DNA from 4 places in the Rossellomorea sp. KS-H15a genome. Region 3 is predicted to be linked to each of the others. Evidence: riboswitches for the same ligand, from Rfam matches in the RefSeq annotation. Region 3 holds a riboswitch; each other region holds the start of a gene.
What was found. A riboswitch is a leader RNA that binds a small molecule or an ion and turns the genes downstream of it on or off. The one in region 3 is predicted to bind cyclic di-GMP.
Positions count from the first base shown of each region.

Region 1: it holds a riboswitch for cyclic di-GMP, as region 3 does, so the genes downstream of both, M1J35_RS22755 (methyl-accepting chemotaxis protein) here and M1J35_RS01515 (hypothetical protein) in region 3, are expected to answer to the same signal.
Region 2: it holds a riboswitch for cyclic di-GMP, as region 3 does, so the genes downstream of both, M1J35_RS00115 (hypothetical protein) here and M1J35_RS01515 (hypothetical protein) in region 3, are expected to answer to the same signal.
Region 4: it holds a riboswitch for cyclic di-GMP, as region 3 does, so the genes downstream of both, M1J35_RS03780 (EAL domain-containing protein) here and M1J35_RS01515 (hypothetical protein) in region 3, are expected to answer to the same signal.

Region 1 covers NZ_CP096886.1:1,619,251-1,623,465, reverse strand. The annotation lists gene hflX (GTPase HflX) at 1-514, opposite strand, end outside; gene M1J35_RS22755 (methyl-accepting chemotaxis protein) at 1,103-2,023, opposite strand; cyclic di-GMP riboswitch class II at 2,119-2,204, opposite strand; gene M1J35_RS08330 (SDR family oxidoreductase) at 2,363-3,187, opposite strand; gene M1J35_RS22690 (hypothetical protein) at 3,335-3,469, opposite strand; gene M1J35_RS08325 (TetR/AcrR family transcriptional regulator) at 3,715-4,215, shown strand, end outside.
Region 2 covers NZ_CP096886.1:22,119-26,333, reverse strand. The annotation lists gene M1J35_RS00120 (murein hydrolase activator EnvC family protein) at 1-1,243, shown strand, start outside; cyclic di-GMP riboswitch class I at 1,415-1,503, shown strand; gene M1J35_RS00115 (hypothetical protein) at 1,621-1,866, shown strand; gene M1J35_RS00110 (class I SAM-dependent methyltransferase) at 2,077-2,655, shown strand; gene M1J35_RS00105 (hypothetical protein) at 2,671-3,282, shown strand; gene M1J35_RS00100 (redoxin domain-containing protein) at 3,275-3,856, shown strand; gene M1J35_RS00095 (DUF302 domain-containing protein) at 3,940-4,215, shown strand, end outside.
Region 3 covers NZ_CP096886.1:332,194-336,408, reverse strand. The annotation lists gene M1J35_RS01520 (efflux RND transporter periplasmic adaptor subunit) at 1-909, opposite strand, end outside; gene M1J35_RS01515 (hypothetical protein) at 933-1,598, opposite strand; cyclic di-GMP riboswitch class I at 1,861-1,936, opposite strand; gene M1J35_RS01510 (hypothetical protein) at 2,135-2,296, shown strand; gene M1J35_RS01505 (helix-turn-helix domain-containing protein) at 2,453-2,866, opposite strand; gene M1J35_RS01500 (hypothetical protein) at 3,063-3,251, shown strand; gene M1J35_RS01495 (transposase) at 3,399-3,971, shown strand; gene M1J35_RS01490 (hypothetical protein) at 4,073-4,215, shown strand, end outside.
Region 4 covers NZ_CP096886.1:747,929-752,143, reverse strand. The annotation lists gene M1J35_RS03785 (ABC transporter permease subunit) at 1-1,319, opposite strand, end outside; gene M1J35_RS03780 (EAL domain-containing protein) at 1,450-2,160, opposite strand; cyclic di-GMP riboswitch class II at 2,233-2,313, opposite strand; gene M1J35_RS03775 (DNA-3-methyladenine glycosylase) at 2,418-3,002, opposite strand; gene M1J35_RS03770 (DUF4097 domain-containing protein) at 3,230-4,093, shown strand; gene M1J35_RS03765 (YqcI/YcgG family protein) at 4,130-4,215, opposite strand, start outside.

The DNA of each region.
Region 1 (4,215 bases), 1.3 Mb from region 3:
TTATTTTTTCTTCGATCCGGCGGCGGTCAAGCTCTAGCTTCGTTTCACCGGCTCCACGGTTGGCAAGTCCCGACCCGCCACCTTGACGGCCCAGTGATTCCCTGCGTCCAACCAGACGGGGAAGCATGTATTGCAGCTGTGCCACCTCGACTTGCAACTGAGCTTCACGGGTTTTCGCCCGTTCTGCAAAGATATCGAGAATCAGCATCGTTCTGTCCATCACCCGGACATCAAGCTTTTCTTCGAGGACCCGGATCTGAGAAGGCGCAAGTTCATCGTTTGTAATCAGAACATCCGCTTCCCACTCTTCTATGAGCGGCAGCAGTTCGTCAATCTTCCCTTTTCCGATATAATGCACATGATTCGGCCGGGGCAGGTTCTGAGTCAGTTCCCCCACGACATCGATTTGCCTGGCATCGGCCAATCCTTTCAACTCTAACATCGAATACTCAAAGTCATTGTTTTTATCCTTCGTATTAACGCCTATGGCGATCGCTTTTAATCTTTCTTCCATTACATAGTCACTTCCTGTTTGTTTATTTTGGTCATATGGTGCAGAAAAAAACACAGGCCTCCGCCTGTGCTTTTTGTAAATGGATTTGAATATACCAATGGCGCAAGAAGAAGACCGCATTTTCCCCCTGCATGTTTTTCAATAAAAAAACACACTATAGCGCCTCTCGGTACGTATTCAATTCTATTTTTAAGAGAGTGCCATGCGCACTCCCTTCACCTTCATTTCACGTTAAATGAAGAATTCCTTTAAAAATAGTCAGACCAATCCCATTTACCCTGCACACAGGCAGAGCCTTTGAACATATTCAATTAAGCGTTCAAATTGCGGATACGTAGTCTGATCAAAATCAAAAGGAAAACCTCCATTTCTCATAAGTTACCCCCATTCTACCACACCCCGTGATGGATGGGAAGATATGGTTTGAGGGACGGACCTCCAAAACCATTAATTATGGATCCTCCAATGGATATTTTGAGGTCCGTCCCTCACCACGTTACCCGACTAAAGAAAAGAACCCCCAATCCTTCACCTTTTCCGATGAATTCACAACCGGATCGGGGGAAATTGGAGGTCCGTCCCTCAAGCTTACAGGATATCTTTGAAGTCCCGCGCCTGTAGGTCGAGGCGTCGGGCTGCACGGCCGATTTCTTTGAAGGCCAGGACGGCGTGTTCGTTGAGGCCCTGGTTGTTTGAAATGCCTGATTGTGACCGGATTGTTCCTTCATTGATTTTTTTGATTTCGCCTGTGATTCCTTCCACATGGGCGTTCACTTCCTGAATGGAATCCTGGACCCTTGTGGCAAGCTTTCTCACTTCACCTGCTACCACATTGAATCCTCTTCCATGTTCTCCGGCACGTGCCGCTTCAATGGCGGCATTCAGTGCAAGAAGATTGGTTTGAGTCGCAATCTCCCTGATCGTCTTGACAATATTCCCGATCGAATGTGCCTGCAGAGTAAGAGACTCCAAGGTTTTCATATTTTCATTTGAGTCCTCGACCAGTTTCCCGGTGGCAATAGCCGCTTCTTCACTTCTTGTTATCCCCTGCTCAGCTTTTTCACTTAGCTCTTCAGACATCTTCTGTAATTCAGAGGCAACCTTTCCAATCGTTGTTTCCCGTTCTGTAATATCCGTCGCGATCTTTACAACACCTTCAAGTTTTCCTTCTTCACTATATACCGGTGTATATGTAGCCTCCAACCAAAGAAGTTTCCCGGTCTTCGTGACCCGCTGAATTTTCTCCTGAAAGCTTTTCCCATTCCTTAAATCCCGCCACAACTTCTTATAATCCAGACTGCCGGCAAACTCCGTTGTACAAAATGTCTGATGGTGCATCCCAATCATTTCTTCTATATCATATTCCATCGTCCTTGCAAAATTCCCATTCACCCAGAGCACATTTCCGTTCCCATCGAATTCTATCATAGCAAGCGATTCTTCAATGGCTGCAAGTATAGCAGACTCCTTAAATACTTGAGTACTATTTCTTGATTTGGTTTTCAGCACTTCGCAACACTTCCTCTTTCTCAAAAAAATTAGTAGAGACAAAACAAATATGTACCAAAGAGATAGTAGTCGTTTTATGGAGGCTCTCCGCTTGGCAATGTGCTGGCCGGTTGCGCCACTCGCTCCTATTCACAAACAGCGCCCATTTCACCAGTGAATGATCTTCGCTTCCAACTCATATATTTGTAAGACTATCCTACTAGTTAGACCTCCATTTAACAACTATTATCCTCTGAATTTTATAAATTCTCTTCCGTTATTCAAACAAAAAAAGACCCCCACCCCACATACAACCTTTGATGCAAAGGCTGCCGTAAGATTGGAGGTCCGTCCCTCATATTATTCTGTACCCTTTCTCCACTCTTCTTCCTCGATCAACATTTTACCCGGCCAAGTGTAAGCCATGATGCCTCCGTCTGCTGTGATGTCTTCACCTGTCACGTAGGAGCTGTCGTCCGATGCGAGGAACAGGGCCACCGTCGCCATTTCTTCCGGTCTTCCCAAACGGCCCATCGGTGTGATCCACTTATTGGCCTCCCTGAATTCCTCACCCATCTTTTCCTGTTTGCTCCCGACGAGATCGTCAATCAGTGGGGTCTCGATTGTTCCGGGTGAGAGGGAATTCACTCGGATGCCATGTCTCGCATAATCAATGGCCATGGCTTTCGTAAAGTTGATGATTCCACCCTTTGCCGCATTGTAGCCAGACCGGTCCAGATCTGCCGCATGGCCGGACATGGACGCCGTATTGATAATGGATCCGCCATTTTCAAGCATAAGTGGGATTAGATACTTGCTGCATAAAAAAGTCCCTCGCAAATCGACTGCGATGATCCGATCAAATAGTTCCACAGGATATTCATGCACCTTACCACCCTGTTCATCGACCCCGGCGTTGTTAAAGAGGACATCGATCACACCAAATTTCTCCTTTATCTTTTCAGCAAGCGACGTGACACTTTCCTCACTGGAAACATCGAGATGGAATGCTTCTGCCTTTCCACCATCGCTTCTGATCCCATCGACTGTCTTATTCATTTCCTTTTCATTAATATCTGCACAAACCACCGTCGCACCTTCACGGGCGAACACTTTGGCAGTCGCTGCCCCGATCCCAGTGGCAGCTCCTGTAATCACCGCGACCTTATCTTCTAGCCTTCTCATAAAGTAATACCTCCTTGAAATATCTCATGGATAGTATTTTCCCCTTATGTGAAATAGTAAACATAGAGAGGGACGGACCTCCACAGGGCCTGTTTCATCTTCGAATGAAAGGCATTTGGAGGTCCGTCCCTATTAAAAGAACTTAGATTAACATCCCAAAGTACTGCAAACGGCGTTTTTCAACACAGATACCAGATTGCTGTTTGGAGCCAAGATCGATACCAACAACCAAGCAACAAGTAATAATACGGCAATCAGAAAGGTGACAAGTCCTAAAGACATCTAAAATCCCCCCTTTCTTTTTATAACTCTAGTAAGTGAGCTCTCTTACAAGGTTATTCTATGAAAAAATGATAGAGTTGGACCGGCAATTATAATAGAAAAGAAAAAAAGGGCCATACCCCCGTCTTAACAAAACCTTCACAAATAATGGGTATTTCGTGTGATTGAGAACACTTTCACATGGGTATACACTATACTGGAATGAACATTCATTCCGCATTACCGTTATGAAAGGCTGAATTGGTATGTCAATGGCATTAAATAAGCGGGACAGCATTGTAGCGAGTTCACTGGCTCTATTTGCAGAACGGGGTTATGACGCCACGACGATTCCCATGATTGCCTCGTCCGCAGGCGTGGGAGCAGGAACGATCTATCGCTATTTTGAAAATAAAGAAGTCCTTGGGAATACGATTTTTCAAGAATATGTGAAAATTTTTACTGAAACAGTGGAAAATGATTTCCCGTATGAGAAGTCGATACGGAATCAATTTCATCATATTTTCCAATCGATGATTCAATTTACAAAAGAACAGAGCCAGGCGCTCTACTTCATCAGGACACACAGCAGCGCCCACTTCCTCAACGAGGAAAGTCACACATGCTTCGAAGAACTGTTGAATCTATTTAAATGCTTCTTCGATTCTGGAAAAGAGAAGAAGATCATCAAGAATCTGCCTTCCACGGCTTTGATCGCCATCCTTTATGGTGCCTTTCTCGAACTTCAGCGACTTGTCCGGATCGGA
Region 2 (4,215 bases), 310 kb from region 3:
GCAGGACGACGTTTCATCTAAAAAAGAAGAGATCAATGGCAAGATTAGTGAAAAAAATTCTCAAATCGACCAAACGATCAATAAACAAAAAGACCTTGAATCACAGATTGCCGAAATCAGTACGAAATTAAAAGATACAGAAACAAAGATTGCAGAAAAAACAAAAGAAATTGATGAAACAACAGCAAAGATCAATAAACTTAAAGCGGATATTGAAGAGTTAAAGAAGAAGATTGAAGAGCGAAATGAACTTCTGAAGGAACGTGCTCGTGCCATTCAGGAAAAAGGCGGCTCTGCCAATTATCTAGACGTATTACTAGGAGCGGAAAGCTTCGGAGACTTCATCAACCGTGTCACAGCAGTGAATACCATTGTAAGTGCAGACAAAAAGATCATGGACGAACAGAAACGTGATCAAGAGGAATTAGAGAAGAAGCAAGCGGAAGTGGAAAAGGAGCTTGCTGATCTAGAATCGTCTAAAGCAAACTTGGAATCGTTGAAGAAAGACCTTGATAGTCAAAAGGCTAAAAAAGCTGAATTATTTAAGCAGCTGGAAGCTCAACAGGCTTCATTAAAAGTAGAAAAAGCCGATCTTGAGAAAGAGTCCGATGAACTTTCAAAAATGGAACATCAGCTTGAAGGTGAAATCCAGGCTGAGCAAGCACGTCTGGCAGAATTAGCCCGTCAGCGTGAAATCGAACGTAAGCGCCAGGCAGAAGCGGAAGCGGCGAAGCGTGCAGCAGCACAACAGCAGGCGACAGCAAGCAGCAGCGGCGGGTCTTCATCAGCATCAGTAGCTCCTGAAGAAACAGCTCCAAGTGCCCCTGTAAGTGCAGGAGCATGGACAGCACCAGCACGTGGAACAATCACAACCAACTTTGGTTGGGATGTCTTAAATGGTGAGCGACGTTTCCACTACGGTACAGACATTGCGGCACGTGGAAGTGTTCCAATCTCTGCAGCAGCAGATGGTTATGTCATCAAGAGCCATTACAGCTCAAGCTACGGTAACGTAGTGTACATCACTCACTCTATTAACGGTCAAATGTTTACCACTGTGTATGCCCACATGTCTTCTTCATTAGTGAGCACTGGACAAGCAGTAAATAAAGGTGACAAAATCGGTTACATGGGTAACACAGGTTACTCTTTCGGACAGCATTTACACTTTGAACTATACAGAGGTTCATGGAGTGCGTCACACGCTAATGCTGTTAACCCACGTCAATATATTAACTTTTAAGTTTTAAAAGTCCCTCTTCTATTTTGAAGGGGGACTTTTTTGAGTGAAGGCGGAGGAACTCTTTCTTCCAACTACTTGTAAAGATTGTTAACTGGTAAATCAACAACTTGTTTACGAAAGACTGTTTTCATATCCTTATTTTTCTAGTATAATGGCAATATTCAAGTGATTTTTCGAAAAAGGCAAACTAATTGAAAGATTAGGACGCAAAACCACGGGTCTACCATTTTTATTAAAATAATGATCGCCGGGTTACCGAAAACAATGGAGCAATGAATACTAATTCGAATCTTTTTCTAGTATCATTCAGCCTGCCTTTTTGGTGGGCTTTTTCTCTGGGAATGTTCGTTTTTGTTGGATTTGAATCTGTACGAAGGATGATGATGTTGGAGTTAGCAGATATAAAAAGACAATTAAGAAGTTTCTGCAGAAGAAATCGCACAGCATTGAAGTACACTCATATTGGTGAGTACTCTGCGGAAGAAGTGTGTGAGATGTTTATTGAATGTGTCGGAATCGAAGAGATACAAAAGATTCTACATGACATTGACATTATCAATCAACGCGGTGGAGATACCGTCAAATACTTCATGCTCATCCTCGAAGGATTGAGAGCTGCTTAAGATTTAGATTCCTTCACAGGGTAGCATATTTTCACGTCGTATACGAAAGGATCCTTCAGAGAGGGATCCTTTTTTGCCGGGAAAAGAGCACTATCACCGTCTGTAATCATGACGGTAAGGGATACACTATGAGTAAATCACTTGCCTGAATGATGGAAATTTAAGATACTAATACATAATAGGGTATATATTTCGAACGGAGGAAACGTCATGACCGGACACTTATTCGAACATCACAAAGCTTCAAAGCTCCTTGACCCGGAACGACAAGAGCTCCTACCAGTGGATAATGTATTAAAGTTGCTTCAATTGAGGAAGGAGGATATCGTTGCCGATCTAGGCTGCGGGAATGGCTATCTAACCCTTCCGATTGCCAAAGAGGTGGAGACGAAGGTCCAGGCGGTAGACCTGCAGCAGGAGATGCTTGAGTACCTTAAACATCGTGCTGGGGAAGAAAACATAGATAATATCGTGTATGTAAAGTCGTCTCTTGAATACCTTAGCTTTAACAAAAGTACATTGGATAGGGCCGTTTCTGCCTTCGTCTTACATGAAGTGCCGGACCTGATCAAAGTCTTTCAGGATCTTCACGATATGCTGAAGGACGATGGAATCTGGTTGATTCTTGATTGGGAAGCGGTGGAATCGGAAATGGGACCTCCTTTAGAAGAACGTATACCATCTGAGGAACTTGAACGTCAGCTCAATTCAGCAGGATTCAAGACAACAGTGGGGCATCTGCATCCTTCTGTCTACTATATCGTCGTGAAAAAAAACACTTCTCTATGAAAGGTGTAGAACTGAATGGATGAAAGATGGTACACCATAGGCACCTTTACATTCCCATCTACCTGGGGAGCAATCATCGCCTCGTTCATTTTGACCTTTCTTTTCCTCTACTTCTGGAATCGAAAGGCTAGCGACTGGTATTCAAATGGAGTTTTTTACTTTTTGGTCATCTGGAAGCTGAGTGTCATTCTCGTTGATTTTCAAAATGTCATTGAACATCCCATTACGATCCTTTATTTCAATGGTGGAAGGTGGGGGTATTGGTTAGGCTTGCTGACAGTGCTTTTATTCATTTTCGTTAAAAGGGTGGGTAGGACGTCTCACCTGGTCATTGCCTGGATGAGCACAGTCGTTTTCTTTGAACTTATCTTTCATTTGCTCCAATTTGATATTCTTGCAGGGGTATCTCAATTCATCATCAACGGTGCACTGATCTTATTTTTACTGAAAAAAGAAAATGATAGCGATACTTGGGCCATCCAATTGGTGATCGTTTTCACCCTTATTCAGCTGCTATTCCAATCCATTTATGGAGGCTTTGTGTTTACCACTGTCACCTGGACGTATCTCATTGTGATGGTTTATCTTATCTTTTTCAACGGAAGGTGGAAAACGAACATTGAATAAACGAAATTTTGCTCTGGCGATCGTTGCCCTGCTGATCGGGATCTTCCTGGTGAATTTGTTTCAGGATCAACAGGAAAAAAAGGCAAAAGAAGAGGCTGACCAGTTGGCCAAAGAGTCCATGGATCTGACTGATGCCAAGCAGGGGCTCACCCAAGGGGATCGTGCACCGGACTTTACCTTGACCACTTTAGATGGTGAAGAAGTCAAGCTTTCCGACTATCAGGGAAAGAAAGTGATCCTGAATTTCTGGGCCACCTGGTGCCCGCCATGTAAAGCGGAAATGCCCCATATGGAACAGTATTACGAAAAAAACGCGAAAAAAGAAAGTGTCGAAATCCTTGCTGTCAACTTGACCTCACAGGATGATGGGGAGAAGGCAGTCCAGCAATTTGTCGACGGCTATGAACTCACTTTCCCCATTCTCATGGATGAAAAAGGGGATATCGGAGACGAGTACCGGGCATTCACGATCCCGACCACTTACATGATCGACACAAACGGCCTCATCCAGCACAAAATCGTCGGCCCCATGAACGAAGAAATGATGGGTAAAATGGTCGGAGGCATGGAATAATGGGAGGGACGGACCTTTAAGAAGACGTTTCGTTTTATACGCTATGAGGTATAAGTAACCATGACTCAAAAAGGAGGATCAAAATGTTCCACTACACAAAAGAAGTTTCAATGAATGTGAAGGATGCCGTATCAGCAGTAGAGGCAGCCTTGAAAGAAGAAAGCTTCGGGGTTCTGTGGAATCTTGACCTGGCCGCAAAGCTTCAGGATAAAGGGCTGGATTTTAACGAAGAAGTCGTTGTCCTGGAAGTATGTAATCCCCACGAAGCGAAAAAGGTGCTGGAAGAAAGCATGCTCGTCAGCTATTTCCTGCCTTGTAAAGTGACGGTATACACCGAAAAGGGAACGACTAAGATCGGG
Region 3 (4,215 bases):
ATCCGTGATGATGGATAGGAAGACATGGTGTCCTGGAAGCAGTTCGTTTTTTGTGTCCTGCAGTTTGATTTCTACAGGGTACAGACTGTCGGTTTGGATGTGAGGATCGTTCTTTGGCAAGGTTGCTACCCGGGTAACGATTCCTTTTTGGGTCTTTTTCTCAACATCCGATTGAACGGTTGCGCTCATGTTTTCATCGACTTTGACGATTTCTTTTTCCGTCAGTTCGGTTGTGACGACGGTGGACTGCGATGCGATCGTGATCAATGGATTGTCGATCGCATGGGAAAGGTCCTTAATGGTTCCGTCCACGCTGCTTTGGACGGTCAGGGTCGTTTCGTATGATTCGATATCCTTGATTTGGCGCTCAAGATTGTCGATTTGGCTTTCAAGGCGATCGATTTCCAATTCTTTTGCGGCAATCTCTTTTTTCAGATCATATTCCGATTGAAGGGCACTGGCGTCGATCGGTATTTCTTTATCATCCGTTGAGCCTGATGGAAGGGATGATTCCAGTCGCTTCAGGTCGGAAATATTATCTTCGATGCTGTCGATCTCGTCTTCGAGCTGATCAGCTTCTGATTCCAGTACGCTCTTTTGCTGAGATTGATCGGTTACTTCGTATTCATAGAGGGGAGTTCCCGATTTGATCTGATCCCCTTCCTTGACGAGGAATTTTTTGAAGGAACCGAATTCATCGTTAAAATAGATGTAGTTTTCTTCTTCGGAAGCGACGACTCCTGCTTTCGGCATTTCTTTGGCGAGAGACCCTTTGTTGACGGGTTCCCATTCGGCGACGCGGACCTCCCGGTCGACTTTACTGTCCGCTTTTTCAATGAGATAGGTATTGGCACCTATAAAAAGGAGCGACACAGTGAGGGTGGTGTATATTATGGTTCGTTTATGCATGATTGTTCACAGCCTTTAAATAGTTAGATTAGAGTGGATAAATCCAGGAATGCCAGAAATGCAGTAGCAGCCCAGAATAGTAGATTTGTTAATAAAATCACGAGCCAGATGAGCCAGTTTTTTTGCTGGGTGAGTCTCTTGACTCCTTTATATTGAATATAGAAAACCCATATCTTAAAGAGGGAGAAACAGCCCAGGAAATAGATGACCCATGGTTTAGCGGTTATGTATTGAGCGATGACTCCGAGTGATAGAGGCGATGAGAACCAATCAAGTGAAAGGAAAATGGATAAAGGAATGTACGTTAGTCTTTCAATTAATAAAATGATAAGAACTAGGCTTTGCGTGATGACGAGCTTGCGATATTCCCCTTCGTCTGAAATCGTCCAGAAAATCAGGGCTGGTACAAACAGGATCACCGCCGCATATAATATTCCAGAAATGATTCTACCTAATAAAAATAAGAACTTTTCCATCTCGAATGTGAAAGGTGAAAGTTTCGTCAGTTCCTTTGATAGAGGATCCATTCCGATTCCAAAGGAAGATATGAGGCCAAAGACAAGGGCAGACAATAGGAAAACAAGGAATATCTTTTGTTTATATCCTCTTAATACTTCCGTTTCTTTCAATTGATAAAAGAAGTAGGATGGTTGTCTTAATCCCCGGATGAGTTTAACTTCTTTATGCATATATGGTTGCCTCCAACTAGTTTAGATTACTTCTCTTATTCTATCGAAAAACCCCGAAACTTTCCATAAATTGTAGAATGAAAGTTTATAAAATTAAAAAAGCGCCTCAGGACGCTTTTACATGTTGTACGTTAAAAATGTTGTGCCCGCTATAAGCGCGACAGTAAAAACAAATAAACCTATGTACATCCACATTTTTCGAGCTTTCTTTTTCACTACTATTTCTTCGGGTGTCAAAAACGACAAAATAATCCCTCCTTGGTTTGGTAGCTGGCTGGCATGTAATAGCCCCTTTAGCTTTGCGTCATCACCTTTCGATGATTTTGCCACTTTTCAAGACCATACCACTATTATATCGACAAGAGGGTAGAGTAGTTGAATAGGTATATAGTCATTTTTTAAGATAATTCTCAATAAATTTTATCTTCCATTTAGTGGTTTTTTCTGGTAATATAGCATAAAATTGATGTTTGAAAAACCGTCTAATAGTGTAATAAAGTGATATAAACTGTTTAATGATGTAGGAGGTTGTCATTTTGAAAGGAAATGTGAACGGCGATCAGCATATTCTGAACGTGATCCAAAAAGCGTTCGACAAAGGTCAACAAGGAAACATGGACACCAACACAATGATTCACTGGCTCAAACAAGAACTCCAATCAGGATACACCATAGATGCAAACCAAAAAGCGCTCTAGACCCCCAACCCGGGAATCTAGGCGCTTTTTTTGGTGGAGGGACCTGTCTCAACATATAGAGGGACGGACCTCGCTTTTATGAGGAGATGGGAGCGGAAATCCCGGTATAACAGGGTTTAAGTTGCGGATAGTGAGGTCCGTCCCTCCCACAGGATTCTACCAGCCCTTCATCGTCTGATAAAAGTGGTTGACGTGTGCGATGAATTTTTCTTTGCGCTTGTCTGTGAAGTAGGAGAGGGATGACAGGGTTCGCTTGAATTTGGGATGCTCCCCGAGGGTTTTCAGGATTTCTTTTGTTTCTTCGTCTTCAAAGGTTTCTCTCAGAATCATGGGATCGTGACTCTGTCCAAGGCTGTCGCTTTCCTCGCCATACATGATCCGGTTCATTTCATGGGTCGGGATTTTATAGACTTCCTTAAAGGTAAGCAGCATCTTGTAAGGGATGTCCCTTGCACCAGTTTCATAGTTTGATAGTGCGCCCTGACTGATATTCAGGCGAAGGGCGGCTTCTCTCTGGGTAAGCTCCAATACATCATTGCCGTAATGCTGTAATTCTACATGTAGCTCCATTGTTTTCACCGACTATCCCTTTTTTCTTCAAGATAAAGCTTTTATGTAGAGGTATTAGGAAATTACACGTTTTGAAATCGTTATTTTGATTACGATTCGAGATAATTTGGAAAAGGTATACAAAATTACAGTAAAACGTATTAAAATGTAAATATAATTGTAATTTTGTCGAATTGGGGGAAAAGGTGGAGATGGAATGGGGGAACAACCAAGAGGGAGAGTGGCCAATCTTTCAACGAGGGGCGAAAAGAGAGTCATCACATGGATCCAGATGAAACCGGAGTCGAATCTGATATTCAGTACGAAACATCTTGGAAAACAGCGAGTCATCTACTACACACATAACAGCATCACCAACCTTGACGGCCACAGAAGAGAGAGATAGAAGGAGGGACGGACCTCTCTACCCATTTCGTTCACAGAGTTTCGTGAATGAATGGAGGTCCGTCCCTCAATAAAAAAGAGGATTTTACGTATTTGTGTCGAATAGGTTTAGTGTAAGAATATGAGATTTAAGAGAAGGAGTGATGATATGGTTCGAACGCCTCGGAATTGGAGTCCGGGAACGACTTATCATGTGACGGCGAGGGGGAACCGTAAGCAGGATCTGTTTCATGATGATGAAGACCGCAGGAAGTATATAACGTATTTGCAGGAAACGAAAGAAAAGTACCCATTCACCACCCACGCCTACTGTTTGATGTCCAACCACATCCATCTGCTGCTTGAAACCCACGAAGTTCCACTTGAGAGATTCATCCGTATCCTCCATACCCGCTACGCCGTTTATTTCAACAAGAAATATGATTATGTCGGTCATGTGTTCCAAGGGCGGTATGGATCGACCAAGATTGATACGCCATCGTATTTCATTAAAGCGAGCAGGTATATCCACCACAATCCTGTTGAAGCGAAACTCACCATCCACCCCGAGACATACCCCTGGAGCAGTTATCCTTTTTACATCCATTCCATTGATAACCCCTTGCTTTCCAAGGAACGCACGCTCAATTATTTTCCCGCACCACAAATAAGTCGATATAAGGAATATGTAGAGAAAGAAGTACAACACGAAGAACCATATGAAAACCCAATTAAAAAATGAAAAAAGTAAAATATTTTTGGAAAAATATAGAGGGTTTTGAATATTGGTGTCGAAATTCATAAACAGTAGGACAAAATTCCTATTCTGAGGAGGAGGAAAGTATGAGTAAAGAATTTCTTTTAATATTGGAGGATTTTCACGTTTCCAAGAGAATCGTCAAGAAAACAAGAAAACATTTAGTCGTTTTTCAAGGGCAGCATTATTACAATAAATTGGTCGTGGTGAATCGTCCGCCGGGATTTTC
Region 4 (4,215 bases), 420 kb from region 3:
GGAAGAAAGTGAATCGAATCCACCATGCGGTCAAGCCAGTTCTTCCTGCTTTCTTTCAAGTGGAAATGATAGGCGATACCAAGATAGAATCCCCCGACCACCCGCAGGGAAGCAACAATTAAAGCAAACAACAGGGTATACTTCGCCCCCACAATAAGCTGATCGAGAATACTGTAACCGAAGAAATCCGATCCCAGAATCATGTCCCCAAATGGTTTATGAGGAGGGGCACTGATGATCCGTCCCTCATCATTTTTCATAAATTGAATTTGTTTGATGGGCTCTTCTTTCAATGTTGAATAAAGGAAGCTGACCGCGATCAAACCAAATATCACCGTGAACCCGGTGGCGAATTTGCCATTATGCATATGCTGCCACCACAGCCTGCGTATGGTCGATAGAAAGCCCCATATCTTCCATTCAGTCCATTTCGTTTTATCCCGTTTATATTTCGCGTGATCCTCACTGCTCTCATGATTGATCCACAGGTAAACACCTTGGTACACGATGAAAAAAGGGGTGTAGATCATAATCAATGAGATCGCAATGACCATCGGCCTGAAATCCTGTATGATATAATAGGTGATTCCTCTCATGTTAAAAATGGTTTCAATGATGAATAAACTCGATAGCATCCCCCAAATGATCAGCTTTCCATGATAGAAAAGACTTGGTGAGATATTTTTCAAAACATGTGAAAAGAGGATCCGCCCTTTCGACATCCCCTTACTCTGGGCAAATTCAATGTGAGGCTTCAATAACTCTTCTTCCATAATGAAAATGAGGATCCGGAAAAAAGAGATCATCGGGATGATCGACAGCGTAATCATCGGGGCAAGAAAGATCTTCTCCTCCCCGAACTCGGTAAAATTCATCAGTTCCACACCGAAATATTTAAATACATAGACAATCATCAACTGGAGCATGAACGCAAACATTAAATCAGGCACCGTCTCCAAGAGATTCAATGCTTTCTTAAGAACCGATGTGATCGGTCGGGGTAAAAAGACGGTGAAAACGGTAAGAATAAAGGCAATACCAAGCCCTATGCCCAATGCTCCCCCAATAATCTGCAGTGAATACAGGTATGGTCCCCAAAGCATATCGAGGAAATTGACGGTAATCCCTTTATATGAATAACTCCAATTGGCCCCATCCATGAAAACAAAGATGAACTTGATGAACTCCTCCAAGTAGCCAACAACATTATACAGCCCTCTTTCCTTGAACACTTCCGGGGCAATACTCACGGCCAGGATCCCAATTAGACCGAGAATATAATAAAAGATGAACCTGATTGGAAACTTGAGATATTTCATATATTGAATCCCCTTTTATTCTCTTTTTCCTCAGTTTAATAGAAATGTTAAAATTTTTCAATTTTATTTCAAATCTGACAATTCGGTAACAAAAAGAGTGACCCCGCTATGTCAGAGTCACTCTCACCTTCTAAGCCAATAACCGGCTCGGCTTTCCTAAATAAAAGCCCTGTCCAATCGTTATCCCGATTTCCCTTGCCACCTGCATATCCTGTTTTGTTTCGATCCCCTCTAACACAATCAACGTATCACTTCCGTAGAATTGGCTGAAAAAAGAGAGGAACCGCTGTTTCTTTTCATCCTGTGCCAAATTCATGGCGAAATAGCGGTCAAGCTTGATGATTTCCGGTTCATATTCAATGGATTTCTTGATGGAAGACGTCCCCTGCCCGAAATCATCAATCGCATACCAGACACCATATTGCTTCAGTTCCTTCAAAGACTCTTTCAACAACGGATTCTGCCAAAGCTCTTCCGCACTGGACTCATTAATTTCAAGCACAAGACGGCCCTTCATGTCAGAATGGCGGTCCATAAGATCGGAAAAATAGGTGTGAAAGCTCGGGTGCAAAATCGTGGTGATATAAATATTGAGAAACAGTTTACAGTCCCCGATCCCGTTTTCCGAAAAACTTTCAAGTGCCTTTGAAATGGACAACGTATCCAGTTTGTACAAGATATTGGCCTTCATGGCCGATTGAAATACACTTTCGGGATTTTCATTATACTTATTTCGCAAAAGACCCTCATAAGCATAGAGGGTTCGATGTTCACCCATATCATATAATGGCTGAAAATCATGGTAGATAAAGTCGTCTTGGAAAATAGTAAAGATGTTCATAGGACCCCTATACTCTCTCTTTAGTTTTTGGTCTTACCCACAAAAAAACCACACAAAAACGCATTATCCGCGTTCGCATGTGGTCGGTTGCGCTACTGGCTCCCCTAAATGTAAGCGCCCATCTATCATTTAGGTTCAAAGCCCCCAGTCGAATGGTCAGCTTATAAAGATATTTGTCTTATAAGAAAAATATACCACATAACTAGTACTTATGGGGTGTATTTTCCATAAATTATTTGAAAATTCATAAAGAAAGACTATCTTGAAACAAATGGATTGCCACTAACCCAGAATCTCCATGGATAATCCCTGGCTTCCCCTGTGTTATCAATCCCAATTCGTTTCCCGGCGGAAATGTTTTCAGGTTGATACCCTTCTGTAATCATGAGCGGCGGTTGTAAATAACTCCCCCCATAATCCTCCATGGTAATGCCCAGAGCCTTCGTCAACTTTCCCGGCCCATTGGTCCAATTCTTCTTCACATGACCGGGGCGCCTCGCTTCCATAAGCTCCTGTCCATGAAGAGGCTCTACGGCTCTGATGAGGATCGCTTCAGGCTTCTCCCTTTCTCCGCTCACTACGTTTACGAGGCAGTGAGTATGCATGACGTATGTATAAATGCGGCCAGCTTCATGGAACATCACTTCCGTCCGCTTTGTGCGCCTGTTTCCGTAACTGTGGGCGGCCCTGTCGATCGGCCCCATATAGGCTTCTGTTTCTACAATATAACCTGAAGCGATCCCTTCTTCGGTTTCTTTCACTAACACGCACCCCAACAGAGCTTTGGCAAGCTCCAGCGTCGGCTGCTCGTAAAAGGTTGGGGGCATAGGTGTTCCTTCCATGATTTCACTTCCTTATCTGCATTGTCTAATCTATTTGTACCCTACCTTTGCCTATTTAAATCAAGCATCCACGATTGTAGTAGATTCCACGCCTCGATATTTCAATTCCGGCAACCCTACGCCTCTGGTCCCATTCAAAAATAATCCTATGGCTCATTGTCGTAGTCTCTCCACTGCATTAAAATAAATGTATCAATTGGAAAATCAAACCAAAGCGAGGGATTGAAATGAAAAACGCATTTGCCGTCATGATTGCACTGCTTGCATTGGGGACGCTCTATGTCATCCTAAATGACAATACATCACTGTTTGCAAAAGAAAGTCAGTCAGGAGAACGGATTGAAGTCACGAATAATATCAAACATATCGACCTGGACTTGGAAAACAGCGACACAGAAGTCATACCAACTGACAAGAATGAAGTACAGGTCGATATAGAGGGAAAAGGGACAATGACATTGGCGGTGAACGGAGAAACGATTGACGTAGCGGTCAAGCATAAATGGTATCAATGGATTGGATTCAACCGCAAATCAAACGTTACGGTCTATGTTCCGAAAGAATATAGTAACAGCATGGAAATCGATATTGGCGCCGGCAATTTTGTGATGGCTGGAGAATCTGATTCAAAGAAATGGAAGCTCGATGAACTGTCCATTGACATGGGATCTGGGAATATGCAGCTTAAAAACATCGAGACAAATGTGTTCGAACATGATGGCTCTTCAGGGGACCTGGTCGCAAGCGGTCTCACTACAAAGGATGGAAGAGTGGATATCAGTTCGGGGGATGTAGAATTATCAAACTTTGAAGGTCCCCTTGAAGGCGACTTATCCTCAGGGGAATTAACGGTCACCATGGACTCCTTAAAGGGAGACATGACATTCGATGTCAGCTCAGGGGGAGTGGAGCTTGATCTACCGGAGAAAGCAAGCTTTAAACTGAAGGGGCAGGCGAGCAGCGGGGATATTTCCTGCAATCTTCCTCTAAAAAATCAAAAGGTAGAAGACGGGGATATTTCAGGGGTCTCAGGCTCCGGGAAAAATACCATTGATGTTTCAGTGTCCAGTGGAAATGTAGATATCTACTAAAGAAGAGTGCCGGGAACACCCCGGCACTCTTTTACATTATTTATGATGGAATGGACATCTCCCTTCAATCGGTTCCACATCGTCCCCAATAAAATACTGCTTCCACTCACGGTGTTCGGGAT